DNA from 2 places in the Synechococcus sp. MIT S9451 genome. Region 1 is predicted to be linked to the other one. Evidence: predicted binding sites of a transcription regulator. Region 1 holds the regulator's gene; the other holds the start of a gene.
The links. The regulator HrcA, encoded in region 1, represses chaperone genes, less so after heat shock. The targets are predictions, from matches to a motif close to TTAGCACTCNNNNNNNNNGAGTGCTAA.

Region 1 (14,849 bases):
CCTTCACCTCCTGCTTTTCGGTCTGCTTGTTGTTCAGCAGCTGCTCGGGAGCCATGGGCGGTCGAGGGGGCGGATCGCGGGGATCCTAAGCAGCGTGCCGCCAGCTGAGCTGATGGTCGCTGTTCCCCCAGCGCCAGCGCAGCAGGTCTTGGAGGCTTTGGCCCACCAGAAGGGTCTCGAGTTTCGCGGCGGCGTTCGCTTCCAGCACTTCTCGCGGTGCCAAGGTGGCGGCCCAGATCGACGCTTCAGGCCTGTCCCCCCACGAGGCCAGACGAATGGCGCCGTCCAGCAATGGCAGGGTGACCCCTGCCAGGGTGCCGTCTTCCAGTCGGCAGGTTCCTTTGTCCACCAGAAGCACCCGTTCGTCCCAGCGATGGCGACCATCTGCAAGGCCATAGGGCGCTAGGGCGTCACTGACTAAGACCAGTTGATCCCCCGCGAGTTGCTGGAGCAGTACCGCCATGGTGGGATGCACATGGACGCCATCGGCGATCAGCCCCATGGCAATGTCCCCTTGGCGACAGGCTTCCGCGATAGGGCCGGGGCCCCTGTGATGCAGCCCGGGCATGGCATTGAAGCTATGCGTGAGCATCGTCACGCCATGGTCAAAGCCAGTGATTGCCTGCTCGGCCGAGGCGTTGGTATGTCCTAGTGCGACGCAGATGTTGAGATCCCGCAGCCGGCTGATCACGGCTGCTGCCCCCTCCAGCTCCGGGGCGAGAGTCATCAAGGCAATCTCCGCCTCGAAGCCTCCAATGCGTGCGTCCAGTGCTTCAAGGCTTGGGGCGCAGAGATGCTCTCTGGGGTGGGCGCCCCGCCGTGCTTCTGCAAGGAACGGCCCCTCGAGATGGGCCCCGAGCAGATGACAGCGTTGGGGTTGCTTGTCCGTCCTGGCAGCCTGCAGGACTGCCAGGGATCGGCGTAGAGGTTCCACCGCGCAGGTGACGAGCGTGGGGCTGATCGCTTCCACTCCGTCTTGCCAGAGCTGATCCAGCAGCTTCAGGAGGCGGGGGAGATCAGCCTCCTGGAGTTCAGGGAAGGCCAGGCCCAGGCCGCCGTTGATCTGCAGGTCCACGCCCATGGGGCTGAGCCAGTCGCCCTGCCAGTCTTCGCCGGCCATGGCCGCACTGGGCTGCATCGGCGTCAGTGCGTGAATGCGTTGGCGATGATCCACCTCGATTGACCAGAATTCCGGCGATGCAGGATCTGTAGCGTCAGGACGTCGGGGCAGGCGGACGTTGGTGATCCGTCGCATGGCAGGTGACCGGAACGTGTCCGTGCGGGACGATGACAGTCTCGCCAGTTCGCACTCGCCCTGTCAGAACCGTGACCTCATTCCCCTCACAAGCGATGTCTGATCAGCCCCGGGTTGCGGTGATCATGGGCAGTGATTCCGACTTGCCCAGCCTGCATCCGGCGGTGAAGGCTCTCGAAGACTTGGATGTTTCGGTGGAGGTGCGGGTGCTTTCGGCCCATCGCACCCCTCTAGAGATGGTTGCTTTTGCTCAGCAGGCCAGGGATCAAGGTTTTCGGGTGATCGTGGCTGGAGCTGGTGGGGCCGCCCATTTGCCCGGCATGGTGGCCTCGCTGACAACTCTTCCTGTGATCGGTGTGCCGGTCCAGAGTCGGGCTCTTTCGGGCGTTGATTCCCTCCATTCGATTGTGCAGATGCCTGGTGGTATCCCTGTGGCCACGGTGGCGATTGGCGGTGGTCTCAATGCAGGCCTGCTGGCGGCGCAGATCCTCGCGGTCGCCGATCCTGCCCTCACGACTCGGTTGCAGACCTACCGCCAGAGTCTCCATGACACGGTTGTGGCGAAGGATGCCCGTTTGTTGGAGCTTGGGGCGAGTGTCTATCTCGAGAACATGATCGATCGCTGACGCCCAGCCACGCACTTGAGCGTCTGCGCACAATGAAGCCAATTCGCCCGTTGCCATGCCCTGGCCCTTTTGGCTGCGCTGGTCTTTGGCCCTTCCGCTGGTCACGCTCAATCTGTACGTGTGCCGGCAGCTCCTGCTGCCCCTGGCGCCTTTCCCTGCACTCTTTTTGACGGCGGCACTGATCGCCTTTCTGCTCGACATTCCAACGCGCTGGCTGATGCGCAGCGGGCTGCCCCGTTGGCTGGCGATCCTGTTCGTGACTGTGCTCACCGCCACGGGATTAGTGCTCGCTGCAGTCACCCTTGTGCCTTTGTTGATTGATCAGCTGGGCCAGCTGATCAATACCTTGCCCAGCTGGCTTGTGGCAGCAGAAGGCTGGATTAACCGGGTGCAGGACTGGTCTCTGCAGCGTGGACTTCCCAGTGATTTCGGTGATGTCAGCAGTGATCTGCTCACCCGCCTCAGTCGTGTTGCCAGTCAGTTCAGCCAGCGCCTGCTCGCCATCCTCGGAGCGACGCTCGGCACAACGATCAACACGGTGATTGTGCTTGTGTTGGCTGTGTTCTTTCTGCTGAGCGGGGATTCGATGACTGCCGGCCTGGCCCGTTGGCTGCCGGAGGCGTGGCGGGAGCTTGTGGTCACCACGATCACGGCAACATTCCGCGGCTATTTCGCTGGACAGGTGGTACTGGCGCTGATCCTCAGCCTCGGACAGATCGTGGTGTTCACCGTCTTGGGGATTCCTTATGGGGTGCTGTTCGCAGTGCTGATCGGCTTCACCACGTTGATCCCTTATGCCAGCGCCCTCATGATCGTGGCGGTCAGTGCCTTGCTGGCCATTCAGGATCCCCGCACTGGTTTAGAGATCCTTGCCGCCGCGATCGCTGTTGGCCAGATCGTCGATCAGGTGATTCAGCCTCACCTGATGGGCAATCTGCTTGGCCTGCAACCGGCCTGGCTGTTGATCGTCCTGCCCGTGGGGGCAAGGGCAGGAGATCTGTTCGGCTTTGGCTCCTTGCTTGGGTTGCTGCTGGCTGTACCCGTCGCCAGTTGCACCAAAACGTTTGTGGATGCCTGGCAGTCCGAGGTCAGGCCTGGGACGGAATAATGCCCTGGTCGATCAGGGCACGGACCACCTGGTTGACGCAGGCCTCCAGATCGCTGGCGCCGGTATCGACAGACAGCTCCGGTCTCTCCGGGGCTTCGTAGGGGCTTGAAATGCCTGTGAATTCCTTGATCTCACCTGCGCGTGCCTTGGCGTAAAGCCCCTTGGTGTCACGTTGTTCGCAAACGCTGAGGTCTGCTGAGCAGAAGATCTCGATGAAATCGCCGTTTTCCACCAATGCCCGGGCCTTGTCGCGGTCGGCGCGGAAAGGGGACACGAAGGCGGTGAGCACAATCACGCCTGCGTCGAGAAACAGCTTGGCCACCTCGCCGATGCGGCGGATGTTCTCCTCGCGGTCCGCGTCGGAGAAGCCCAGATCCTTGCAGAGGCCATGGCGCACATTGTCGCCATCAAGCACGTATGTGGCGAGCCCGCGCTCAAAGAGAGCCTGGTTCACGGCATTCGCGAGGGTGCTCTTGCCGGCACCGCTGAGGCCGGTGAACCAGAGGATGGTGCTGCGGTGCCCTCTCTGTTCGGCCCTGGCTGCCCGATCCACCGAGGCGTGGTGCCAGGCGATGTTGGTGGAGGCTCCCTGGTTCGTGAGATTGCCGTAGGTGGGCGTTGCGGACATGGAATCTGGCCTTTTCGGATCGCCATTGTCCCTCAGCTATGCCAGACGTGCCTTTCGGCTTCATCGTGCTGGGCCTCAACCTCCTGCCCGTTTGGGCCGGTATCCCTCTTTGGCCAGCAGCTCCAGGGTTAGTTCCACTTGATCCCCCTGCAGTTCCACCACCCCATCCTTGGCGGTGCCGCCGCTGCCGATGCGGCTTTTCAGTTTCTTGAGAAGACCTTTGAATCCGGCCGCATCAAGCTCGAGGCCGCGGATCACTGTCACAGTTTTGCCGCCCCGGCCACCACGGGTCGGTTGCACCCGCACGATCTGCTCAGCCTTGGGTGTCGAATCTGTTGCCGGACCACTTGGGCGCTGCAGACTGTCGCCGCTGCTGAATTCCTGCCAGCCTCCCTTTGGCATTGCCCTCCTGTCATCACCTCCATCCTGCCGTTCCTGCAATGACCGTTCCCGTCTCCGCTCCTCATTGGGCTGATTCAAGCCAGGGCCTCGGTCGCTGGATCGAGCGGCTGATCAGCATCGGTGTCTTGCGCAGGCCCCTGTTTTTTCAAGCTCGGCAGCTGATTATCCGTACCGCTGAACGCAATGGCATCCCATGGCGACGACGGCGTTCGGAACTCAGGGATGCAGCGACACCTCTGCTCGCTCAGAGCACCACTCCTGGTCTCTCACCTCCCGACTACTACCGCGTGCGGTTTCACGCTTATGAAGAAGGCAATCTCTGCTGGCAGGCCGCGGCAGAGGCTGAGCAGGCCACGGATGCGATGGCGTTGAGGGTTTGGCCTGAGGAAACACTCAGTCCAGGGCAGGCGCAGGCCCGCCTGAGGAATGCGATCCATCAGGCGGTGGAACCCATGCTCAGCGGTCGACTGGAGCAGGTGCTTGATCTCGGTTGTTCGGTGGGTGTCAGCACCCAGGCACTGGCTGATTGGCTGGCGGGTCGTGCTGCTGCGGCTGGGAAGGCTTCGCCACGGGTTGTGGGGCTGGACCTCTCCCCCGAAATGCTCGCCGTTGCAAGGGTTCGTGATGTGGACGGGGTCGTGGCGGAGTGGCGCCATGCGGCGGCTGAACACACCGGGTTGGCTGCTGGTTGTATCGATCTGATCAGCCTGCAGTTCGTTTGCCATGAACTTCCCCAGACGGCAACCCATGCCGTGCTGAAGGAGGCAGCCCGCTTGCTGCGACCTGGTGGCGTGCTGGTGATGGTGGATCAGGATCCAGCCTCCTCGGTCTTACAGGCCCTGCCGGCTCCAGTGGCCACCCTGCTCAAGAGCACTGAGCCGTATATCGAGCAGTATTTCGGCCTCGATATGGAGGCTGCCCTCCATGCCGCTGGTTTCCATGCCCTCGAGGTGAGTGCTTGTGATCCGCGGCATCGTGTGATCGCCTGCTTACGCTGATCCCACGCTTCAGCGTCCGCATGTGCGGTCGTTTGTTCTGTGACCAGCACCCTGCCTTCCCAGCCCACCGATGCGGATCTGGCCGTGAATGCCAGGCCTTCAGATCGGGGCAGATTTGGGCGGTATGGCGGCCAGTATGTGCCGGAAACCCTGATGCCAGCTTTGGCTGAGCTGGAGCTAGCCGCCGCCAAAGCTTGGAAGGATCCCGCGTTCACTGCTGAGTTGGATCGACTTCTGCGCAGCTATGTGGGGCGTGAGACACCTCTCTATGAAGCCGAGCGCCTCACCAACCATTACCGCCGCGCCGATGGTGGTCCGCGCATCTGGCTGAAGCGTGAGGACCTCAATCACACCGGTGCCCACAAGATCAACAATGCCCTTGGCCAGGCGCTTCTTGCCCTGCGCATGGGCAAAAAGCGGATCATCGCCGAAACAGGGGCCGGCCAGCATGGTGTGGCTACAGCCACGGTGTGTGCCCGATTCGGTCTGGACTGTGTTGTGTATATGGGCGCCGAAGACATGCGTCGTCAGGCGCTGAATGTTTTCCGCATGCGTCTTCTCGGTGCCACTGTGCAACCTGTGACAGCTGGGACAGCCACCCTGAAGGACGCCACCAGCGAAGCAATTCGCGACTGGGTAACGAATGTGGAAACCACCCACTACATTCTCGGCTCGGTTGCGGGTCCGCATCCCTATCCGATGCTCGTGCGCGACTTCCACGCTGTGATCGGTGAGGAGGCCAAGCGACAGTGCCAGGAATCCTTTGGGCGTCTGCCGGACGTGCTGGTGGCCTGCGTTGGCGGTGGATCAAACGCCATGGGCCTATTCCATCCCTTTGTGCAGGACAAGGCTGTACGCCTGATCGGGGTAGAAGCGGCCGGTGATGGTGTCGAGACCGGGCGTCATGCGGCCACGATCACTGAAGGGCGTGTCGGTGTCCTGCACGGGGCCATGAGTCTGCTCTTGCAGGACGGTGACGGTCAGGTCCAGGAAGCCCACTCAATCAGCGCAGGCCTCGATTACCCCGGCGTTGGCCCAGAGCACAGCTATCTGCGTGAGATCGGTCGGGCTGAGTATGGCGCCGTTACCGATGCGCAGGCTTTGACAGCTCTGCAGCTTGTGAGCCAACTCGAGGGCATCATCCCCGCCCTCGAAACGGCCCATGCCTTTGCCTGGTTGGAACAGCTCTGTCCCACCCTCAGTGACGGTACTGAAGTTGTCCTCAACTGTTCCGGTCGTGGAGACAAGGATGTGAACGCAGTGGCAGAGCGATTAGGAAATGCGCTGGGTGCTTGATCCCCAATCGTCTGGTCTCTACGACAGAAGCCGTTCAAGGGTCCGGGCTACTGACTGCACGGCTGCCAAAGCAGTGGCATAAGCCATGCGCATGGGGCCGACCAGGGCTACCTGGCCGATTCCTTCGCCTCCGCTGCGATAGGGAGCCTGCACCACAGAACACTGGTGCAGGGCTGTCTGAGGATGTTCCTGCCCGATCCAGACACCACCGCAGGGATGACAGTGGCTTGGGGCGAGGGCTGTGGGTTGTTCATCCATCAGTTCCAGCAGCGGCCGGACCCGAGAGCTTTGGCTGAATTCCGGCTCGGCGATCAATCGAGAGACTCCGTGAAACACACTTCTGGACTCTTGCGGCGTCTCCAGTTGCTGATGGCTATGGATCGCATCCTGCAGGGCTCGACCACAGTCCTGCAGTTCCAGTGGCAGCGATTCCCAAGCGATTTGGCCATTGCCGTTGTGCTCCAGCTGCCTCCGTGTCCACAGCTCGATCGCTTCGATTTGATGCTCACTTCCGTGGGGAAGGCGAAGGTTGAGATGGCTTGCCTGGCTTGAGTTCTGAACCAGCATCACCAGAAGACGCTCCTCACTGCGCACCAAGCGGAGTGCTTCGAGAGCCGGTTGCAACCGGGTCGGGTGGGTGATCAGGCTCATCAGGCCTGTGAAGTCGGTGAGGCGCCGGGCCATCTGTTGGAGCAGATCGTCGAGGGCGGCCCAGCGCAGGCTGAGTTGGGTCAGTTCTTGCTCCAAATGTTGAGCGGCTGCTCCCGGCGGTGGTAGCAGGCAGTCCACGTAATGGCGGTAGCCGCGAGGGCTGGGCACGCGGCCTGCGGAGGTATGGGGCTGGGTGAGCAGTCCCCGCTGCTCAAGGGCTCCCATCGCGTAGCGCACCGTGGCTGAGCTCGCCTTGAGGCCAAAGCGCTTGACGAGCGTGCGGCTGCCCACCGGTTCAATGGTGTCGACATAGTGGTGCACCGTGGCTCGCAGCACTTCCTGTTGTCGGCTGGGCAGGGGTTCCAAGACGTTGGTGTCACCACCTCGATCGTACGGGGCGTGTTCGCTTAGTACCGCGGCACGCCAGGGTCCACCTGCTGGCTCCAGGCATCAATGCCGCCTTCCAGATTCCAGACGGTTAGGTCAGGGCGTTGCGCCAGTAGCCAGCAGCCGAATTGCCAGCTGCGCACCCCGGCATGGCAGACCACAACAACATCTTGGTCACCATTGAATTGGTCCAGGAGATCGTCCATCCAGCGATCGGCTGCGCTGAGGGGCAGATGCAAGACATCACCTGGAAACGCTGCGACAGCCAGTTCCTGGTCTTCTCTGACATCGACAATTCTTGGAGGGTTTGCGTCCTCAAGCAGGTGTTGAAGATTCACCGCTGAGAGGGGTTTGGGCCGGCCTGCGGCATCGGGGTTGATCATCGATTCATTCTGAATCCCCCTGGCATCTGCCCCGGAATGGACAAAGATGTCGTCAATTGGCTTGATCGCCGGCCCATGAAGGCCCGCTCTTTTCTTCTCGCTATCGCCGCCTCGGTGCTGCTCCTGCTCACCTCGGCTGCAGGGATTTGGTGGACGATGGCTCGGCAGAGTCCTCTGCGCCAAGCCCAGCGTCCGCTGGAGCTGCCTCGGGCAGCTCAGTTCGTGCCGAGTCAGGCGGCTCTGAGCCTTCATTGGCTCATGGATCCCGGGCGATTGCCAGCCTATGCAGAGGCCGTTGCACCCTCGAAGCAGCGCCGTGCTGCCCGTGAGGCTGTGCAACAGCTGCGTGATGGGGCTTTTGCTCTGGCCGGGCTGGAGTACAGCGATGAGTTGTCCGACTGGCTTGGGCCTGAAGTGAGTCTCGCCCTGCTCGATTCGGGCGGAGATGATGGACGCCTGGGCTGGGTGCTGGCTCTTTCCAGTCGGGATCCAGATGGTCCGCGGCGGTTTTTGCAGCGTTTCTGGCAGACCCGCAGTTTGGCCGGCACAGATCTGCAGGTCAGTAGTTACCGCGGTATGGGCGTGATTAGTGGCCGTGGTGCCTTGCTGGGGCGCGATCCTCAGCCCCTTGCCACGGCTTTGATCGACAATGATCTCCTGCTGCTTGCCTCGGGTCGAGGCGTGCTTGAACAGGCCCTCGATGTCTCCCAACTCGACGATCAACATCAGCTCGGTGATGCTGATCTTCAGCGTCGCTTAACCGAGCTTGGCGATGGGGTGGCCCTGGTCACGGCATCCCCTCAGGCGCTCGGTTCATGGCTGGGCCTGCCTGCTGAGCTGGCGAACCATTCCGACTTGGATGGGTTGGTGGCGTCCCTAGGTGTCCAAGGGGCTGATCTGGCGGTGGATGGAATGCTGCGTTTCCGGTCTCCCGTGGTGGCGGCAGAGGCCTCCAGCACTGACGCAGCCGCAGCTCGTGAGGCTCTCTTGGAGTTTGCAGGGGGCAGCGCCGATGCCCTAGCGCTGCTCACCAATCCCTCTGCCCTATTGGAGATGGCCAACGACGATCCTCAGGCGCAATGGCTGGGCCCATTGCTACGGGGACAGCTCCAGGCCTTGGCGTCCCCGGCTCTGGATGCCATTAGTGCCCGGAATGACGGCCCGATGCTGTGGGAACAGCAGCCGCAGGGATGGTTGGTGGGGACTGAGGCAGGGCGTCCGGGATTTGATGCTGTCGATGCCGCCCTGAGCGCAGAAGGCCTGGCCGCTTCGTCACTTGATGCTGAACGTGGTCAGCTCACGGTTTGGACCCGTTTACAGCGCAAACGCAGTCATGGTCAGGAGTCGTTGCAGGCTGAGCTGGCGGTGGCCCTTGCCCGTGAGGGACGTCAGGAATGGTGGGGGGAAAGTCTTGACACGGTGCAGCAGCGTCGCGATGACAAGCCACTCCAGCAGCGCTTACAGCAATTGAAGGCGTTGGAGGACCAACAGCTGCCGCTGCCCCAGCAACTGGCACTGGCCGCGCCCCTCAGTCGTGAACAGCTGCAGCGTTGGCGCCCCTGGACATTGGTGCAGACCGTGGCAGGTCGCTCCCTGTTGGATCAGGTGCAGGGGTTGGCCGTGGCTGTGGGGCCGGACCCCACGGATGACACGGCGTTATTCGCTGATCAGGCTGGTGGTGGCAACACCCTGCGCTTGCGTGCCCTGCTCAACCTGGGTTGATCTCTTCCTGCTTCGTCATGGGATCGCGGTGGAACGCTTTGCGGGCCGCGATCACCCCGACCGTTCACTAACTCAGCGCGGTCGACAACGCGTCGATGCTGTGCTGACACACCTGGTGACGGCGGGTCTCCGTGCCGATCGCTTGATCTCTAGTCCATACGCTCGGGCCTTGGAAACGGCGTGGCTGGCCTACCGCGCCGGCTTGGCACCTGAACCGGAGTGCTCATCCTTTCTCAAGCCGGGTGGCGATCATCACGCCCTGCTCCCCCAGCTCCAGGGGCGATGCCTGTTGGTCGGCCATGAACCTGATCTCAGCGCTTTTGCCGCTGCCCTTCTTGCAGCCCCACCAGGGCTCTTGCGCATGCGCAAAGCGGGCTTCTGCCATCTGCGATGGCCGAGCACAGAGCTGCCTGTCGTCGGGACCGCGCGCTTGGAGCTGTTGTTGCGGCCAGGGCTGCTCTTGCGCGGCGCCGATTAGGTTGCACTGGCGATGCAGGTTGGGGGTGGGACAGTCTTCAGTTGAGGAGATCCGCCACGAGCGGACAGGCATCGTTTTCCGCCCCGGGCTGGATGGGGTGCCTGCCACCCAGTCGTCCATCTGTGACATCGACGGTCAGCAGGGGCGTTTGTCCTATCGCGGCTATCCGCTGGAGGAACTCGCCGCCGAGAGCACCTTTCTGGAAACGGCTTATTTGCTGATTTGGGGTGAGCTGCCCACCACTGACCAGCTCAAGGCCTTCGAGCATGAGGTGCAGATGCACCGGCGGGTGAGCTTCCGGGTGCGGGACATGATGAAGTGCTTCCCGGCCACCGGTCACCCCATGGATGCCCTGCAGTCGAGCGCAGCATCCCTTGGATTGTTCTATTCCCGTCGGGCCATTGACGACCCCAAATACATCTATGCGGCGGTGGTGCGGCTGATCGCCAAGATCCCCACGATGGTGGCTGCGTTCCAGCTGATTCGCAAAGGCCAAGATCCGATCCAGCCCCGCGACGATCTGGCTTATTCCGCCAATTTTCTCTACATGCTCACGGAGCGGGAACCTGATCCGTTTGCCGCCCGCATTTTTGATCGCTGTCTGATGCTTCACGCCGAGCACAGCCTCAATGCCAGTACGTTCAGTGCTCGAGTCACGGCGAGCACGCTCACCGATCCCTACGCGGTGGTTGCGTCTGCAGTCGGGACCTTGGCCGGTCCTCTACACGGCGGCGCTAATGAAGATGTGCTGGCCATGCTGGAAGAGATCAGCTCTCCTGATCAGGCGGCGGCTTATCTCGATGACGCGATTGCGAATAAGCGCAAGGTGATGGGCTTTGGTCACCGGGAATACAGGGTGAAGGACCCTCGGGCGGTGATTCTTCAGGCTCTGGTCGAGGAGATGTTTGAGCGCTTCGGTCACGACGAGCTCTATGACGTCGCCCGCGCCCTGGAGGCTGCTGCCGAAACCAGGCTTGGACCGAAGGGCATCTATCCCAATGTCGATTTCTATTCCGGACTCGTCTATCGGAAACTGGGGATCCCCCGCGATCTGTTCACACCAGTGTTTGCCATTTCCCGGGTGGCAGGTTGGTTGGCCCATTGGCGGGAACAGCTCGGTGCCAACAGGATTTTCCGTCCCTCGCAGATCTACACAGGCAGTACCCAGCGCAGCTGGATACCGCTTGAAAGCCGCCTCCCGACTGCGGGCGCCTAAGTTGCTTCCATCTCACCCCTGAACATGGTGACCTCCCTTGCCACCACAATGACGGCCCTGGTGAGCCCCGGTTTGGACCTGGAGTTCAGTTTCAGCCAGGCATTGCAAGGACTCGGCCTGTCTCCTGACGTCGCTCATCTGCTTTGGCTGCCCCTGCCGATGCTGCTGGTGCTTGTGGCGGCTGTCGTGGGTGTGCTGGTCACGGTTTGGCTGGAACGCAAGATCTCGGCGGCCGTTCAGCAGCGCATTGGCCCTGAATACGCTGGTGCCCTTGGGGTGCTTCAGCCGCTAGCTGATGGCCTCAAGCTGCTGGTGAAAGAGGACATCATTCCGGCTCGGGCCGACAGCGTGCTGTTCACACTTGGCCCGGTGCTCGTGGTGGTGCCGGTCATCTTGTCTTGGCTGATCGTCCCTTTTGGCCAGAACCTGCTCGTGAGCAATGTGGGGGTTGGCATCTTCCTCTGGATCTCGCTTAGCAGCATTCAGCCGATTGGCCTGCTGATGAGCGGCTACGCCTCCAACAACAAGTACTCCCTGCTTGGCGGATTGCGGGCTGCGGCCCAGTCGATCAGCTACGAGATCCCCCTCGCTCTGGCTGTCCTGGCTGTCGTGATGATGAGCAATTCCCTCAGCACGATTGACATCGTCGACCAGCAGACCGGTGCCGGTTTGCTCAGCTGGAATATCTGGCGTCAGCCCGTGGGCTTTCTGATCTTCTGGATCTGTGCTCTGGCTGAATGCGAACGTCTTCCTTTCGATCTTCCGGAAGCAGAGGAAGAGCTGGTCGCCGGGTATCAGACCGAGTACGCCGGGATGAAGTTCGCCCTCTTCTATCTCGGCAGCTACATCAACCTGGTGCTTTCTGCCCTGTTGGTGTCGGTTCTCTATCTCGGCGGGTGGGGCTTCCCGATTCCTGTGGAATGGCTGGCAGGCTGGATGGGCCAGTCGGTGGATGCACCGCTTGTGCAGGTGATCACAGGCACCGTAGGCATCGTGATGACGGTGCTCAAGGCTTATCTGCTGGTCTTTTTTGCCATCCTGTTGCGCTGGACCACCCCGCGGGTCAGGATCGATCAGCTGCTCAATCTGGGCTGGAAGTTCCTTCTCCCGCTTGCCTTGGTCAACCTATTGGTCACAGCTGCACTGAAATTGGCCTTTCCCGTGGCTTTCGGCGGTTGAATCCGCCTAGCCCCGCCCCCCTCGTTCTCACACCGTTCCACTTCCTCCCAGGCCATGTTCGGATTCCTCAAGCAGGTTGGTGACTACACCAGGGATGCCGTTGATGCGGCACGCAACCTGACCCAGGGATTGGCAGTCACGTTTGACCACATGCAGCGTCGTCCCGTGACGGTGCAATATCCCTACGAAAAGCTGATCCCGTCCGAGCGTTATCGCGGCCGGATTCACTACGAATTCGACAAGTGCATCGCTTGCGAGGTGTGCGTTCGGGTCTGTCCCATCAACCTGCCAGTCGTCGACTGGGTGATGAACAAGCAGACCAAGAAAAAGGAGCTGCGCAACTATTCGATCGACTTCGGTGTCTGTATTTTCTGTGGCAACTGCGTGGAGTATTGCCCCACGAATTGTCTGTCGATGACTGAGGAATACGAGTTAGCAGCCTTCGATCGCCACAGCCTCAACTTCGACAATGTCGCTCTTGGTCGTCTGCCCACGAGCGTCACCACTGATGCTTCCGTGCAGCCACTTCGGGAGCTCGCCTATCTGCCTGTGGGTGAGATGGATCCCCATGGTGTTGCTGCTGACCGTCCAAGGGCGGGTCAGCTTCCTGATCAGGTGCTGGCTTCGATGCCCAAGTCGGCAGCGGATGGGGGAGAATCCTCTTCGACGACCACCAAGGAGGAGAACGCAGGATGACGATTGCTGCCTCAACCCAGCTCATCTGCTTCCTCGTTCTCGGCGCTGTGATCGCGATTGGCGGCCTGGGCGTTGTGCTGCTGAGCAACATCGTTTACTCCGCCTTTCTTCTGGGTGGCGTTTTCATGGCTGTGGCTGGCTTGTATCTGCTGCTCAATGCCAGTTTTGTGGCAGCGGCCCAGGTCTTGGTCTATGTCGGAGCGGTGAACGTCTTGATCCTGTTCGCGATCATGCTCGTGAATAAACGGGAAGATCTGGAACCGATCAAGGGCCTGCCAACGCGTCGCTTGCTCTCAGGAGGAGTCTGCGCCGGTCTGTTTGCCTTGCTGGTCAGGGTTGCTTTCACGACCCCCTGGGCCGTGCCTGGCCCAGAGGCCGTCGGTGAGGGCGCAACCGTTCGGATTGGTGAGCACCTCTTCACCGATTACCTTCTGCCCTTTGAGCTGGCTTCCGTTCTTCTGCTGATGGCGATGATCGGCGCGATCGTTTTGGCCCGTCGAGATGTGCAAGCAACGGATCTGGGCACGGGGCAGTCGGCTGATCAGGGACTGATTGAAAAGTCCCGTACCCCTCTCTTGGTGGATCAGCCCCCCGCCTGAACCGGTGCTGTTCTGAATCTCTTCCTTTTATCTGCACCCCATGTCTGAGCTGCTGAACGGATCCGTACCTCTCGAGGCGTATCTTCTGCTGGCTGCAGTGTTGTTCTGCACCGGTGTCTGGGGTCTGATCAACAGCCGTAATGCAGTGCGCGTGCTGATGAGTATCGAGCTGATGCTTAATGGGGTGAACATCAATCTGATGGCCTTCTCCTCCTATGTGGATGGTGATTTAATTCGGGGCCAGGTGTTCGCTGTTTTCGTTATCACCGTGGCTGCTGCCGAGGCAGCCGTGGGTCTTGCGATTCTGCTGTCGCTTTATCGCAATCGCGTCACAGTGGATATGGAACGCTTCAACCTGCTGCGCTGGTGATCTCCGGCGCCTACGCCCCATGCGCCTTGATCGGGTCTGGTTGATTTACAGAGCAGATAGCTTGGCTGCCTTGCGGGAAGCCAGGCGCTGCGCTGACGACCTCACCTCTCTCGGGGCCGAGGTCACCCTGGCCATGAGTGGCCCGAAGGCCAATCCCTTCCCTGGTCTGATGGCCTCCGAACCCACATTGCCCAATGTGGCTGTTGTGCTCGGAGGCGATGGCACCGTTCTCGGAGCAGCTCGGCATCTGGCGGTGCATGACGTGCCGATTCTCTGTTTCAACGTGGGGGGGCACTTGGGTTTCCTGACCCATGACTCCACCATGCTGGGTGGGCTTGAGCTCTGGCAGCGTCTGATTGATGATCAGTTCGCTCTGGAGCAGCGCATGATGCTGCAGGCAACGGTCCATCACGGCCGTGACCTCCGCTGTGCAATGGAGGACGGCAGCCGCTCCCAGGTTCCTGCGGATGCCTCCGATGCGCTGGAGCGACATTGGGCCCTGAACGATCTTTACTTGCGCCCCCATCGAGAAGACCTCGCCCCCACTTGCATTCTCGAGTTGGAGATCGATGGTGAGGTGGTTGATCAGGTGCGCGGTGATGGGCTGATCCTGGCCACGCCGACGGGCTCGACGGGCTATGCCATGGCCTCAGGTGGACCCATCCTGCATCCAGGGATCGATGCGATCATCGTTAGCCCCATTTGTCCGATGAGTTTGTCGAGTCGGCCGGTCGTGGTGCCTCCTCGCTCTCGGTTGATGATTTGGCCACTGGGTGAAGGGGAACGGCCTGTGAAGCTCTGGAAAGATGGAGTGGCAGGTGCCGTTCTGGAGCCAGGTGAATGCTGCATGGTGCA
Region 2 (14,849 bases), 300 kb from region 1:
TCGTTGATGCTCTGGAATCAGCTCATTGTGTCGTCAGCTTTGGGGCTTCGCTGCTTCAAGATGCTGATGAAGGTGTTGTCTTCGAAAGAGGGATTTGGCTGAAGCGTTTGGCTGGAATGAAGGGTTCATTCTGTGTGTGCTGTGCCTTTGGCCGCTCCCTGACATTGAACATATGCGGCTCTTTTCTGAATTAGGGGTTATCGATTGATCTATCTGCCTAGGTCATGAGCTGTTGGCACAGCTGTGCGCCCCGTCTCAGCGAAGGCAGGCCATCGGATGGCGAGGCTGCACACCCAAAGCCTTCGCCACGCTGGGATGACAGACCGCCCCCTGCACAGTATTCAGGCCTGATAGAAGCTCAGGTCGTTCCGTCACCGCTTCTTCAAGGCCGCGTCCTGCGATGCCAAGGATGTAAGGCAGGGTGACGCTCACAAGGGCTTCCGTGGATGTAAACGGCACAGCTCCTGGCATGTTGCCGACGGCATAGTGCTGCACACCATGGATTTTCACGGTTGGGTTGGTGTGGGTGGTTTCCCTGCTGGTTGCCACACAGCCGCCCTGGTCGATCGCCACATCAACAATCACCGAATCCGGCTTCATCTGCTTGACCATCTCTTCGTCCACAAGCGTCGGGGCCCGACCACCGGGCGTGAGAACAGCCCCAATGAGGAGATCGGTGCTGGGCACGAGCCGCTCCAGCAGACCGCGACTACTCACCACGCTCATCAGGCGACCGCGCCGATCCGCCTCCAGGCTCCGAAGCCGTTCGGGAGAGCGATCTAGCAGCATCACTTCCGCATCCATGGCGGCCGCCAGCCTCGCCGCGTTCCAGCCCACGGTGCCGGCCCCCAGCACCACAACCCGTGCCGGTCGCACGCCTGTGCATCCTCCGATCAGCACACCACGGCCACCATGGGGGCGTTCCAGCAAATGGGCTCCCACCTGTGCTGCCAGTCGCCCGGCGATTTCACTCATCGGGGCAAGCAGTGGGAGGCTGCCGTTCTCCAGCTGCACCGTTTCGTAGGCCACACCTGTGGTCCCCGCCTCTAAGAGCGCCTCTCCAACTTTTGGATAGGCGGCAAGGTGGAGATAAGTGAATAGAACCATGTCGTCGCGGAGAAAGTCGAATTCCTCCTCCTGTGGTTCCTTCACCTTCACGATCAAATGGGCTGCCCAGGCTTCCTCCCTGGTCACAACCCGTGCCCCGGCTGCTGCAAAGTCAGCGTCGCTGAGGCCAGCACCTGAGCCAGCACCACTCTGGACCCGCACCTCTAGCCCCTGGGTCACCAGTTCCCGCACAGCATCTGGGGTGAGTGCGACCCGTTGCTCATCGACTTTGATTTCGCTTGGCACGCCGATCGTGGCCATCGGCGCCGTCAGGACGGAGTGGACCATGGTTGCGGGGAAGTGCCCTCAATCTGGCTCAGCTGGCGGCGATCGGCAGCCTCCATCCAGTCCCGAATGCCTGGCTGCTCACCTTCAGTAAAGGCGCTGCCTGGCGGCGTTTGAACTCAGAACGGCGGAACAGTCGTTGCACCCTGTCGATCTCCTCTGCCGGATGGCCTCGCTCCAGCAGTTCTTCCCGGCCGCAGCGTTCCTCGATCAGATCGCGCAGCAGTGGATCGAGCACGGCGTAATCCGGAAGGGAATCACTATCTTTTTGGTCCGGCCTCAGTTCGGCACTCGGTGGTTTTTCGCGGATCGCTCGGCCCACCAGTTCCCCTCCCCCCGGCAGATTGAGGTCTTGACGGCATGCGCAGGCTGCATCGCTGTCCAGCCAGTTGCAAAGAGCAAATACGGTCGATTTGTAGAGGTCACCGATGACAGCCAGTCCACCGTTCATGTCGCCGTACAGAGTGCAGTAGCCCACAGCAAGCTCCGATTTATTACCAGTAGAGAGCAGCAACTGGCCCTGTTGATTGGCTACGGCCATCAGCAGGGTGCCGCGGATGCGCGACTGCAGGTTTTCGGCAGTCACATTCGCGGGTGCCGCTTGCATCACCGGTGTGAGGCTGGCATCGAAGCTGGCCATCAAGGCGGAAATCGGCACGGTGTGGGTGCGAAGTCCTAGGCGGCGTGCAAGGGCTTCCGCATCCTCGATCGAGCCCTTTGAGCTCCAGGGAGATGGCATGAGGAGTCCTTCCACCTGTTCGGCACCCAGAGCTGCCGCTGCGATCACGGCCACCAAAGCTGAATCAATGCCTCCACTCAGGCCCAGCAGGGCTTGGTCGAATCCGCATTTTCCGGCGTAGTCGCATACTCCGAGAACGAGGGCGCGGAACAGGCTCTCTTCCACCGGCATCGGCGTTGTTGCCTGTGCTTGGTGTGGGGTGGTGACGGCTTCCCATACAGCCAGCTCTTCGCTGTAGCTGGGTAGCTGCAGGGCCAGCCCAAGCGGTGTGCCGCTCTTTGCAGACGTCTCTGTGGATGGATCATCTGTGGCGGGAACCATCACGAAGCTGGCGCCATCGAACACCAATTCGTCGTTTCCACCCACCTGGTTGACATAGACCACTGGGCAATCCAGGCGACATGCGGCCTGCTGGGCCAGCTGATGTCGGACTGCCTGCTTGTGCCGCCCGAAAGGGGAAGCGGAGAGATTGAGCAGCAGATCGATTTCTTGTTTGGCAAGAGCTCCGATCGGATCGGGGCCGCATAGTCGCTCCCGATGCAGGCCTGGGTCGACCCAGAGGTCTTCGCAGAGGCTCAGTCCAAGCTGCCAATCACGGTTGCCCACTGTGAAGTTGAAACTGGATGGGCCGCTGGCCGGCCGGAAATAGCGGCTTTCATCAAACACGTCGTAGCTGGGCAGCAATTGCTTTCGCCCCACCACCTGCCATTGCCCGCCGCGGATCAGAGCGACGGCATTGAACAGTCGTGGCTGCTGGCCATCATCGGCAGGGTCCACTAGCCCAACCAGTACACCTAGCGCCGGTGACACTGCATCCAGATCACGGCTGAGTCGATCCATCACCGATTGCTGCTGGGCGACGCGAGAACGGTTGAGCAGCAGATCTCGTGGTGGATATCCCCACAAGCCAAGCTCTGGTGTCACAACGAGGTCCGCTTGAAGTCCGTTGGCTTGACGGCAGGACTGAAGGATCTTGTTGGCATTGCCGGCCAGGTCGCCGACGAAGGGGTTGAGCTGGGCCAGGGCGATGCGCATGGACCTTTAGAGAGCGGCTGAACCGGAATCTGTGTCGAAACCGTAGAACTTGTTTTGCATGAGCAGTGGCCTTAGGACTGCTGGGATTTGAGAGGGATCAGTGTCGCGTCGGACGCTGGAACTGGCCGTTCCCGGTATGTGCAGTGAGAGCACATCCAGCTGAGCACCATGGCGGCGGAGCATGGCGATGGCGCTGTGGTTCAAGGGCCAGCCTTCCCTGGGCACGATGATCAACCGACAGCGGGCCAGCAGTGCGTCGGCCTCTTTCCACCGCAAGACCTGATCCATCAGGTCGCTGCCAATCACGAAGCAAAGCACCTGCCCAGGCCAGAGGGCCTCTGCTCGTTCAAGCGTGGTGATGGCCCAGGGACTGCTGATCTCTTGCACCAGTGTCAGGCGCGGATCACCGACTGACTGCACCAGTGCTTGCAGCAGTGCGCTTCGCTGTGCAAGCGGTAGGGCATGTTGCTTGCCTGGGTTGTCACTGGCCCAGGTCACAACGTGAGTGAAATGGGCCAGTAATTGCTCAAGCAGGGCCTGATGGCCACAGGTGGGTGGATCCGCGCTGGTGCCAAGCAGAGCGATGGCACTCATGGCAACACATCCCCGATGCTGTTCCGCTGGCTGTGATGGGGCCAGTCGTTCAACAAGAGGCGCAATGTCGGGTCGCTGCCAGCCAGGTGACGCAGTAGGGAGGCCGGCACCGGTTGACTGAGGCGTCCTCGTCCCTGTTGTTCCAACAGCCAACGGGCCGTGAGTCGCCCCGTCCGGCGGGTTGTATGAACGGCAAGGGCTGCCTGGGCGATGGCCACTGGGGCTGCCGGGGCAAGACTCAGGCCTGCTGTGAACGGCACTGCTGCCATGAGCAGTTGGCGTATGCCGGCTAGCGCGGCCTGAATGCCCAGTTGTGCACCACCGATCAGGGCGTTATGGCCTGAGAGTCGTTGGAGCAAACGGCGGGCCGCTGGGCCTCCCATCGGCAGGTCATAGAGCTGGCAAAGTTGCACCACCAAGGCGGTGTCGCAGGCCAGTCCACCGGCTAGATCGACAATCACTAGTGGGTTGGCGGCCACTCCTGTTGCCTTGAGTGCGGCAAAGCGACCAATCAGGCTTTGGGCATCACGGCGTCTGCGTTGTAACCGCCCTTGTTCGATCTGTCGTTGCAGCCTGTCGGCTTGCCGCAGCGCATTGAGGGCAAGTAGCGGTGCCCCTTGCGCGCTGAGCAGCTCGACCAGCACCTGATGCAGTGCATCCACGCGTGCCGGTTGCATTTTGCTTCTGACCCGACCGTCTTGGAGAAGACTGGCCTGTCGTGGTGCAGCGGCCACCGCCACTGGTGAGCGCAGACTGAGCCCAGCGGTGGGTCCGCAGTGGTCACTGATGCGCCGCCGAATGCTGGCCAGCAGGGAGAGGCGTTCCTGCTCAGACCAGCAATCGCTCCGATTCAGAACTGGCAGCACCGGTTTGCCGCTTGCTACAAGGCTGTCGAGAGCGTCGAGTTCGACGCGACTGATATCGGCATCGAGCACCAGCAGCACCAGATCCGATTGCAGAGCAACACGCGCGGCCAAGCGGGCTCGCGCTTCAGCAGAGACTTCGTCGATTCCAGGGGTGTCCACCAGTTCCACTCCCTTTAGACCCGGGATTGGCTGTGGCCAGGCCACTGCTTTCTGAAGGCGCGTGCAGCCATGGGCAACGTCGGTGGCGAGCAGCGCCTCCCCCGTGAGAGCATTGACCAGACTTGACTTGCCTACCCCCACCCTGCCGAAAACGGCCACGCGAAGGCGGCGATCGCGCAGCCTTTGCATCTGCCGGTCCAGGTTGGTCATGGTTCCGGCCAGCGTGCTGCGTTCTCTGCCGCTGAGGCTGAGCTCGCTGCGCCAGCGTTGGAGCAGCTCCAGGGCATGCTCCAGCGTGGGAGGCGACACGTCCCTCACGGTGTCGCTCCATTGGTCGCTGAGGATTTGCGCCACCAGCCAGCCAGCACGGCCAGGACGGAATCGGCTCCAATCACCCCTACAAAGCCACCGAATTCATCCACAACCACTCGCACGCCGCTGTTGTCGCGTCGAAAGCTTGTGAGCAAACGGTCAACCCGGATCATTTCGGGAACAAATTCGACCGGTTCTGCCAGGTCGAAGGCGCTGAGATGACCTTTGTGCTCCAGCAGAGCGGTGAGCAGATTCTCACGGCTGGCGACGCCCAACACGTTGTCGACTTCCTTGCCCAGGACCACCCACCATGGTGAGGAATTATCGACCAGCTGCTGGCGTAGTTGATGCAGGCTTGCGCTGCCGGCAAGGGTTGGAGCCGCCACCCGCGGGGTCATCAGCTCACGGGCAGTGAGGTCATTGAGTTGAAACACCTTGGCGATCATCGCCGCTTCATCGGCTTCGATCTGACCCTTCTGGGATCCCAGGCGTGCAAGCAGCCGAATCTCGTTCTCGTCGGTGCTGATTTCGTTCTCTTCGGTGATTGCAGGAAGGAGGCGTTCGAGCAGCAGCACCAGTGGCCGCATCAGCACCCCAAGGGCTTGCAGCACTGGTGCACTGCTGAGGGCTACCGGCAGGGCTAAGCGGGTGCCGAGGGCCTTGGGCAGGATTTCTCCCAGGAGAATCACCAGCACTGTGAGTGCCACAGAAAACAGCGGTAACGCGACCTCGCTGAATTTGTGCTGCTGGAACACCGAGGCGGCGTAACCACCCAACATCATGCTGCCAAAGATGTTGAAGGCGTTGTTGGCGATCACCAGCACTGACAGAGTGCGACCGAGGCGTTGGCGCAGGCGGGCCAGAGTGCGTGCTCCTGCAACGGGCTTGGTGCGACTGGCCAGTTCGTGCAGGCGCACGGGGTTGACTGAGAGCAGGGCGGCTTCGACACCCGAGCAGAGGGCGGACCCGGCGAGAACCACCACCACCATCAACAGCAGGATCAGCAGATCGGAGCTCATGCCGGGACGCTTTGCCTGCCATCCTGACGGTTCCCTGTCGCTCTGTCTCCGCCGTGATCGATCAGCACTGCCATGCCGAGCGGCGCCAGCGCTTTCTCGAGCTGCTCGGTGGTGCCGCGGCAGTCATCCCTGCTGCCCCGCTGGTCACCCACCATGCCGACTGTGAATGGCCGTTTCGTCAGAACAGTGACTTCTGGTATCTGACCGGTTTCGATGAGCCCGATGCGGTGGCGCTGCTGCTGCCCCATCGCCCAGAGGGCGAGCGCTACGTGTTGTTCGTTCAGCCACGTGAGCCTGGCGCCGAAGTGTGGACCGGGAGGCGCTGGGGAACGGAGGGTGTTGTTCACCATTTCGGGGTTGATATTGCCCATCCCCTGGCGGATCTACCCACTTTGCTGCCGGACTATCTCCACGGCGCGGAGGGCATTGCCTTCCGTGTCGGTCACCATCCGTCAGTGGAACCATTGGTGCTCAAGGCCTGGGCTGGCCAGCTGGATCGTCAGCCCCGCGTCGGATCGGCAGCCCTGGCCCTGGTGGCCCCCTGCCCGTTGCTGCATCGTCTTCGTCTGCAGAAGACCCCTGAGGAGCTTGAACGCCTGCGGAAGGCGTGTGGGATCTCGGCCGAGGCCCATGAACTGGCCCGCCAGGCGGCGGCACCCGGTGGGAGTGAACGACAGATCCAAGCGGTGATTGAGCAGCACTTTCTCTCCTCTGGTGCGCGGGGGCCTGCGTACGGATCGATCGTGGCCGGCGGAGACAACGCCTGCGTGCTCCATTACATCGCCAACAGTGACCTGTTGCGAGATGGCGACTTGCTATTGATCGACGCAGGTTGCTCGATCAGTGACTACTACAACGGCGACATCACGCGTACCTTCCCGATCAATGGGCGTTTCAGCGGTGAGCAAAGGGCTCTCTATGAGCTCGTTCTGGAGGCTCAGAACGCGGCGATTGCTTCGGTGAAGCCTGGAGGCACCGCCGAAGAAGTGCATGCCACGGCTCTGCGGGTGCTTGTGGAGGGTCTGTTGGATTTGGGGCTGCTTGCAGGGCAGGTCGATAGCGTGATTGAGCAGGGCGCCTACCGCCATCTCTATATGCATCGAACCGGTCACTGGCTGGGGCTTGATGTGCACGATGTAGGTGCCTACCGCTTGGGTGAGCATCCGGTCAGTCTCAGCCCGGGCATGGTGTTGACCGTGGAGCCTGGTCTGTATGTGAGCGACCGATTGCCTGTTCCGGAAGGTCAGCCCGCCATTGAGGAGCGCTGGAAGGGCATCGGCATCCGTATTGAGGACGATGTGGCGGTGCGTGATGGTTCCGAGGTGGCCTGCGGCCATGAGGTGCTAACGGCCGCGGCGCTCAAGGACACTGCCGACATGGAGGGGTGAACTTCCCTGTTCCCGCCAGCCTTCAGACGATCCAATCACCACTACGGTGAGCAGCATGAGCGCCTCAGCATCAGACTTGCGGAGTGCTGAAGCAGCTCCGCCAACAGCGCTTTGGCCCCGATCGCAAACAGGATGAGGAGTCTGCGCAGCAGTGCCCATTCCTTGCGGAGCGCGGCAATCACGACAGGCCCTTCACCCACTCCAACGCTTCACTGGTCTGGCGGAGGATGACATCAGCCCCGGCCTCTCGGAGGGCCTGTTCGTAACGAGCCCGGGCCGCAGCTTGGGCGGTTGTCTGTAGATGGGGAGGAACCACCGCCAAGCTGACAAAGCGTTGTTGCGGCCACCGCTCCCGAGCGCGCATCACGGTGTGGACGTCTGCCACGGTGTCGCCTAGGTAGCCGACAGGAGGTGCCGTCGCGGAGAAGGGCTGGCCAAGTAATTCGGCTGCCATGCGCAGAAATCCGCTGGGGTCAGGTTTGTCAGGCGCATCTCCCATGGCGATCAAGGCTGGGTTGATCAGCCCCAGTCGTGTGGAGAGAAGAAAGCGTGCGGAAGGAGGTTCAGCCCCACTGACGAATCCCCAGCGCACATTGCGGTTCGTCAGGCTGGAAAAGAACCCTGGGTCCACCAATAACGATTCATCGCAGATGTAGCCGTCCCAGGCCTCTGGCTCGCCGTCTGGATTGGCGCCGAAATAAAAGCGGCTGAAGACTGTGATCAGTGCATCACGGTCGGGCAGCGTCGCGTTGTCGATTGGATGGCTGATCCAGTGCCGTCGCAAGAGTTCCAGGCTTGCGTCCCAGTCGTTGTTCCAGACGCCTTCTCCCTTGAGAGCGTCGATGCAGCTCGGCTCAGGGCACCAGCCGCTGTAATGCTCCACCGTGGATTGCAGGGCACGGCGGTAACTGCCCGCCACATCGCGGATGACTCCATCGATGTCAAACAGCAGGAGGCAGCTGGGCGGTGCAATGGATCGGTCCAGAGATCAGCCAAGGTTGGGGCGGCTGGTAGGTTAGTTCTTTGTCCTGAATTCTTGAGCGCTGACACCATGACGGTTTCCGAAGGCGCTGCTGCCGACCAGGAGGTCGCAACCGCAGCACCAGCAGCTGATTCCGCCCCCCAGGAAGCGCCGGAAACCGGCAGCACTGAACAGGAGCAGGAACCCAAGGAAGGCCGTCCGGTCATGCGTGGCGGCAGTGCTGCACTTGCCTCGGCCACCATCGATGCGGATGGTGTGCCATCCGGCTACACCCCAAAGCCGATGAAGGCCGTTTTTTACTGAAGATCCTTTGGCTGCCAGACAACGTGGCTCTGGCTGTCGATCAGATCGTGGGTGGCGGTCCCAGCCCCCTCACGGCTTATTTCTTCTGGCCCCGTGAGGATGCCTGGGAAACCCTCAAGAGCGAACTAGAGGGCAAGAGTTGGATTACCGACAACGAGCGGGTTGAGGTGCTTAACAAGGCCACTGAGGTCATTAACTATTGGCAAGAGGAGGGCAAGGGCAAGAGCCTCGACGAGGCCAAGCTCAAGTTCCCCGACGTCACTTTTTGCGGAACCGCTTGATTGGGCTTTCAGCCTTGGATCTTCGACGACCTGCTTAGCCGGGTCGTTTTTTTTGCCTCATGGTCCTCGCCGGTGGCCGCTTCCTTGCTTCTGTCGGCGTTTGGCGCCTTGCAGCTGGAAGGGATTGTTCGGGCTGTTGTTTGGATCTGGATGGGACCCAGCAGTGGTTGGGCTTAATCAGGCCAGCTTTGAGGATGGAGAGGTGAGGCTGCGACCCACGCGATCTGTCTTCCAGGCACAAAAAAACCGGAGAGTTTGATCTCTCCGGCCTGATGTCTTGCGGGTTTGGACCCGGCAGTCTTGATTACTTGCTGGCTTGCATGCGTGCACGAGCACGATCAAGCGATTGCTGAGCTTTGACTTTTTCAGGTGTGGAGGGCTGGCCTTCCAGTCGGGTGACATTGGCCCGAGCTGATTCCAGTTCAGTCGCAGCCTTACTGGTGTCGATGCTGCTTCCTAGTTCGGCAGCGTTCACCAGAACAGTGACGTCGTCAGCTTCAACTTCTGCAAAACCGCCCATCAGAGCGATGGACTGCCAGTCGTTGTTGGTCCGTACGCGCAAGACACCAACATCAAGGGCGGCCAAGAGGGAAACGTGACCGGGGAGGATGCCAAGTTGGCCTGTGGTGCTGGGGAGGATGACCTCATCAGCGGAACCATCAAACACGCTCTGGTCGGGCGCCAGCACGCGAAGGGTGAGGGACATGGGGAGTCAGAACGTGGGAGCGAAAAAAGCCATAAAAGAATGAAGATAGGGACATCATTTTGATGTCCCTATTACGAATCAACCCTTGGCTTCGGAGGCGATCTTCTCAGCCTTGGCCTTGACTTCATCGATGTTGCCAACCAGGTAGAAGGCCTGCTCCGGCAGCTGATCCAATTCACCGGCGAGAATCTGGTTGAAGCCGCTGATGGTTTCTTCCAGCTTGACGTACTTGCCAGGCATGCCGGTGAAGATCTCAGCCACAAAGAAGGGCTGGGAGAGGAATTTCTCGATCTTGCGAGCGCGGTCAACAGTTTGACGATCGTCTTCTGAGAGTTCGTCGAGACCCAGAATGGCAATGATGTCCTGGAGCTCCTTGTAGCGCTGCAGGGTGGACTGCACGGCGCGGGCGGTGCGGTAGTGCTCGTCACCGACAACCGCCGGCTGAAGCATGGTGCTGGTGGAATCGAGGGGATCCACAGCGGGGTAGATGCCTTTGGATGCCAAGGCGCGGTTCAGAACCGTGGTGGCATCGAGGTGGGCAAAGGTGGTGGCAGGAGCGGGGTCGGTAAGGTCGTCAGCAGGCACATAAACGGCCTGAATCGACGTAATCGAACCCTCAACGGTCGATGCAACACGTTCCTGCAGAGCGCCAACGTCTGTACCAAGGGTGGGCTGGTAACCCACAGCTGAGGGCATGCGGCCCAGCAGAGCGGACACCTCGGAGCCGGCCTGCACGAAGCGGAAGATGTTGTCGACGAACAGCAGCACGTCCTGCTTGTTCACATCGCGGAAGTGTTCAGCCATGGTGAGAGCCGAGAGGCCCACGCGCATGCGTGCACCAGGGGGCTCGTTCATCTGGCCATAGCAAAGCGCCACCTTGGACTTGGAAAGGTCCTCGGAGTTGATCACCCCGGATTCCTTGAATTCCTCGTAGAGGTCGTTGCCCTCACGGGTGCGCTCACCCACACCACCGAACACGGAGACGCCACCGTGTTCCTTGGCGATGTTATTAATCAGCTCTTGAATCAGAACGGTTTTGCCGACTCCGGCACCCCCGAACAAACCAACCTTGCCGCCCTGACGGTAGGGGGCCAGAAGGTCGATCACTTTGATGCCCGTTTCAAACACCTTGGGCTTGGTCTCAAGCTCGGTGAGCTTGGGAGCGTCACGGTGAATAGGGGCTGTGGTGGTGGTGTTGACAGGGCCTTGCTCATCAACAGGCTCACCGAGCACGTTGAAGATTCGCCCCAGGGTGGCCTCGCCAACAGGCACGGAAATGGCAGCACCGGTGTCAATGGCATCCATGCCACGCACCAGACCATCAGTACCGCTCATGGCCACGGCGCGGACGCGGTGGTCACCAAGCAGTTGCTGAACTTCTGCGGTGAGAGCAACCTGTTCACCTGCGGTGTTCTTGCCTTCAATCCGAATCGCATTCAGGATTTTGGGCAGCTTGCCAGCGGGGAATTCCACGTCCAAAACCGGACCGATGACCTGACGGACAACACCCTTGGTACCGGCGGTAGCAGCAGCAGCCATAAGAAAGGAAGAGTTCGAGGGAACGGAGCAAAACAATGCTCTGAAGGCATTCCCTTCCTGAGCGGCGCAACCATACCACCGCAACCGTTGGCTGAGCATGGTTCGGTCAACCGCACGCTCAGGTGGTAGTCGGACCCTGCTGCTGAGGCATAGGTTGGCAGTCATCGACCTTGAGTGCCAGTCGCCTCTGAGTCGATGCGCGGCGCTCGACGCCCTCTTTTCTGCTTCCGCAATCAACCATGGCTGCTGTTTCCCTCAGCGTCTCCACCGTTAAGCCACTCGGAGACCGCATCTTCATCAAGGTGTCTGCTTCCGAAGAAACCACTGCTGGTGGCATTCTTCTTCCTGACACTGCCAAGGAAAAGCCCCAGGTGGGTGAAGTCGTTCAGGTTGGCCCCGGCAAATGCAACGACAACGGCAGCCGTCAGGCTCCTGAGGTTGGGGTCGGCGACAAAGTCTTGTACAGCAAGTATGCCGGCACTGACATCAAGCTCGGTAGCGATGAGTACGTGCTTCTTTCCGAGAAAGACATTCTCGCAGTTGTGAACTGATCAACTCCATCGCGTCGTTTCGACCCTGCTGACGCACATGGGCCTCCGGATCATCCCGGACCTATCAGATTTTTCTTTTTCTCTCATTCCCTTCGCCCGCTATGGCAAAGCGCATCATTTACAACGAGAACGCCCGTCGCGCTCTCGAAAAAGGCATCGACATTCTCGCTGAATCCGTTGCCGTCACCCTGGGCCCCAAGGGGCGCAACGTTGTCCTTGAAAAGAAGTTCGGCGCCCCTCAGATCATTAACGATGGCGTCACCATCGCCAAGGAGATCGAGCTCGAGGACCACATCGAGAACACGGGTGTGGCTCTGATTCGTCAGGCTGCGTCCAAGACGAATGACGCAGCTGGTGATGGCACCACCACCGCGACAGTTCTGGCTCACGCCATGGTGAAGGCGGGCCTGCGCAACGTGGCTGCCGGTGCCAACGCCATCACCCTCAAGAAGGGGATCGACAAGGCATCTGACTTCCTGGTTGCCAAGATCGAGGAGCATGCCAAGCCGATCGCTGACAGCAATGCGATCGCTCAGGTGGGCACCATTTCTGCCGGTAACGACGAAGAAGTCGGCAAGATGATTGCCGACGCCATGGACAAGGTTGGTAAGGAAGGTGTGATCTCCCTCGAAGAGGGCAAGTCCATGGAGACCGAGCTCGAGGTCACCGAGGGCATGCGCTTTGACAAGGGCTATATCTCCCCTTATTTCGCTACCGACACCGAGCGGATGGAGGCTGTCCTCGAAGAGCCCTACATCCTTCTCACCGACAAGAAGATCGGGCTGGTGCAGGATCTGGTTCCCGTACTCGAACAGATCGCCCGCACCGGCAAACCTCTGCTGATCATTGCTGAGGACATCGAGAAGGAAGCTCTCGCCACTTTGGTGGTGAACCGTCTTCGTGGTGTTCTCAACGTGGCCGCTGTGAAGGCCCCTGGCTTTGGCGATCGCCGTAAGGCCATGCTCGAGGACATGGCTGTTCTGACAAATGGTGAGTTGATCACTGAGGACCGCGGCCTCAAGCTCGACAACGCCACCTTGGAAATGATGGGCACCGCTCGCCGCGTCACCATCAACAAGGACACCACCACCATCGTTGCTGAAGGCAACGAGCGTGATGTTGAGGCTCGTTGTGAGCAGATCAAGAAGCAGATGGAGGAGACCGACTCCACCTACGACAAGGAAAAGCTCCAGGAGCGCCTGGCCAAGCTTTCCGGCGGCGTGGCCGTGGTGAAGGTGGGTGCAGCCACTGAAACCGAGATGAAGGACAAGAAGCTTCGTCTGGAAGACGCCATCAATGCGACTAAAGCGGCTGTCGAAGAGGGCATTGTTCCCGGAGGCGGCACCACCCTGGCTCACCTGGCTCCCGCTCTGGAGCAGTGGGCTGGTGACACTCTCAGCGGCGAAGAGCTGATCGGTGCCAACATCGTGGCTGCGGCTCTGACCGCTCCCCTGATGCGCATTGCTGAGAACGCAGGTGTGAATGGTGCGGTTGTGGCTGAAAACGTGAAGGCCAAGTCCTTCAACGAGGGTTACAACGCCGCGAATGGCGACTATGTCGACATGCTCGCTGCAGGCATCGTTGATCCTGCCAAGGTGACTCGCTCTGGCTTGCAGAATGCCGCGTCTATCGCCGGCATGGTTCTGACCACCGAGTGCATCGTTGCTGACATGCCTGAGAAGAAGGATGCTGCTCCCGCCGCTGGCGGTATGGGCGGCGGCGACTTCGACTACTGAGGTTGAAACGGGAGGGACTATTCCCTCCCAAACGCTTCAGTTACCTGATAGCAACGCTTCTGGGGCACTTCGGTGCTCCTTTTTTATTGCCTGCCCATTCTGGGATGTGTGGAACATCGGGTGATTTGTGTGGAGCATTCACGGCAATCCAATTCCCGCCATCGCTCCTGATTTCTTGTCTGGAGCAGCGAGTGGAGCATTCTGTATAGACGAAACTAGACCGGTCAATGTGAGTCGCTGCCTCTAGTGCCAACAAATTGCAGGAGCACTGAATCGGATTTGGTCCATAGAAATTTCTTGGCGATGCAATTTGCATAGGCATTGCTAGGTGTGCCAATACAGGAATCAGGGTATTGCTCCTAGGTCTTTGCGCGTATTTGCCTTGCAACAATCTCAAGCGCATCGCGTTGAGCGAACCCTTCGTTGACCGCTCCCAGGGGTCGATTCATTGTTCTTTGGAGGCCTGGCCTCAGTCCAGGAGAAGGGAAGGTGTCCGTGGATTGGGGATGTCCTCAAAAAGGGAGGGTATTGGCCTGTCGCTTCAGCGGCTCCCAGGAGCAATCCTCATCAAAGAATTGATGGAGGTGGAGTCCGGAGGGGGTGAAAATGAGGCCCCTAGCTTCTACAACACCGATATAGTTGGATCAATACCGTTGTCCTTCTATGTCAAGGCCAGGTGCCTTTGCTGCCAACTTCTCTCCGGACACCCTGAACCGGTTTAGAGGTCTCTGTAAGCAACAGGGAAAGCAATACACAAAGGTGCTGGAGAGGTTGGCAGAGGTCTATCTGGAAACAGGTGGTGGAGTGCTGGACGGTGTTGCCTCGTCTGTTCCAGTGCCGGATGCCAAAAAGAGGCAGGTTCAGGTCGAATCCCTCCAGAACAAGTTGCTTGAAGACCTCCTCAAGAGGGTGGAGGTGTTGGAGAAGCAGAAGGTCAAGACGGACTATGAAATTGAGAGAGTGCAGAAGTCCGTTGCATTTATCCGGTCAGGATTGCAGGAGCCCAGTCAACCTAAATAGGCTTACTCCTTGAGGTCGGTTGGTTGCATTTTTACTGGTAAAGCTGCCTTCGCTCGACCAGTGCGAGCTCTTCACTTCTGGTAGTCAGTAATCATCGAGCTGGCGGATGTAAGCAAGATCTCAATGGCTAGTAGGAATTGTCCAAGCTGAAGAATTGGGCCTAGTCTCCACCCTTGGAAGAACAGGATCCCTCCGCATAGGGGAAGAATGGTGTGCCTTGCAAGCTC

Region 2: groES (co-chaperone GroES) is a predicted target of HrcA. The motif match lies at 11,470-11,496, and genes of this name have one in related genera.

The regions. Positions count from the first base shown of each region.
Region 1 covers NZ_CP138971.1:511,879-526,727, reverse strand. Annotated here, with positions in the region: gene bchM (magnesium protoporphyrin IX methyltransferase) at 1-55, opposite strand, end outside; gene SIB72_RS02925 (N-acetylglucosamine-6-phosphate deacetylase) at 86-1,255, opposite strand; gene purE (5-(carboxyamino)imidazole ribonucleotide mutase) at 1,351-1,881, shown strand; gene SIB72_RS02915 (AI-2E family transporter) at 1,937-2,989, shown strand; gene cysC (adenylyl-sulfate kinase) at 2,970-3,617, opposite strand; gene SIB72_RS02905 (translation initiation factor) at 3,693-4,019, opposite strand; gene SIB72_RS02900 (class I SAM-dependent methyltransferase) at 4,058-5,017, shown strand; gene trpB (tryptophan synthase subunit beta) at 5,057-6,313, shown strand; gene hrcA (heat-inducible transcriptional repressor HrcA) at 6,332-7,330, opposite strand; gene SIB72_RS02885 (rhodanese-like domain-containing protein) at 7,372-7,734, opposite strand; gene SIB72_RS02880 (DUF3352 domain-containing protein) at 7,810-9,456, shown strand; gene SIB72_RS02875 (SixA phosphatase family protein) at 9,434-9,934, shown strand; gene SIB72_RS02870 (citrate synthase) at 9,954-11,150, shown strand; gene nuoH (NADH-quinone oxidoreductase subunit NuoH) at 11,211-12,329, shown strand; gene ndhI (NAD(P)H-quinone oxidoreductase subunit I) at 12,384-13,025, shown strand; gene SIB72_RS02855 (NADH-quinone oxidoreductase subunit J) at 13,022-13,624, shown strand; gene nuoK (NADH-quinone oxidoreductase subunit NuoK) at 13,665-13,994, shown strand; gene SIB72_RS02845 (NAD(+) kinase) at 14,014-14,849, shown strand, end outside.
Region 2 covers NZ_CP138971.1:213,777-228,625, reverse strand. Annotated here, with positions in the region: gene ald (alanine dehydrogenase) at 256-1,395, opposite strand; gene SIB72_RS01360 (NAD+ synthase) at 1,424-3,166, opposite strand; gene SIB72_RS01355 (nicotinate-nucleotide adenylyltransferase) at 3,173-3,760, opposite strand; gene SIB72_RS01350 (GTP-binding protein) at 3,757-5,139, opposite strand; gene SIB72_RS01345 (CNNM domain-containing protein) at 5,100-6,116, opposite strand; gene SIB72_RS01340 (aminopeptidase P N-terminal domain-containing protein) at 6,128-7,504, shown strand; gene SIB72_RS01335 (TIGR01548 family HAD-type hydrolase) at 7,683-8,477, opposite strand; partial or broken gene SIB72_RS01330 (30S ribosomal protein PSRP-3) at 8,556-9,070, shown strand; gene atpC (ATP synthase F1 subunit epsilon) at 9,375-9,776, opposite strand; gene atpD (F0F1 ATP synthase subunit beta) at 9,855-11,315, opposite strand; gene groES (co-chaperone GroES) at 11,555-11,866, shown strand; gene groL (chaperonin GroEL) at 11,968-13,602, shown strand; gene SIB72_RS01305 (hypothetical protein) at 14,266-14,622, shown strand; partial or broken gene SIB72_RS01300 (Ycf66 family protein) at 14,748-14,822, opposite strand.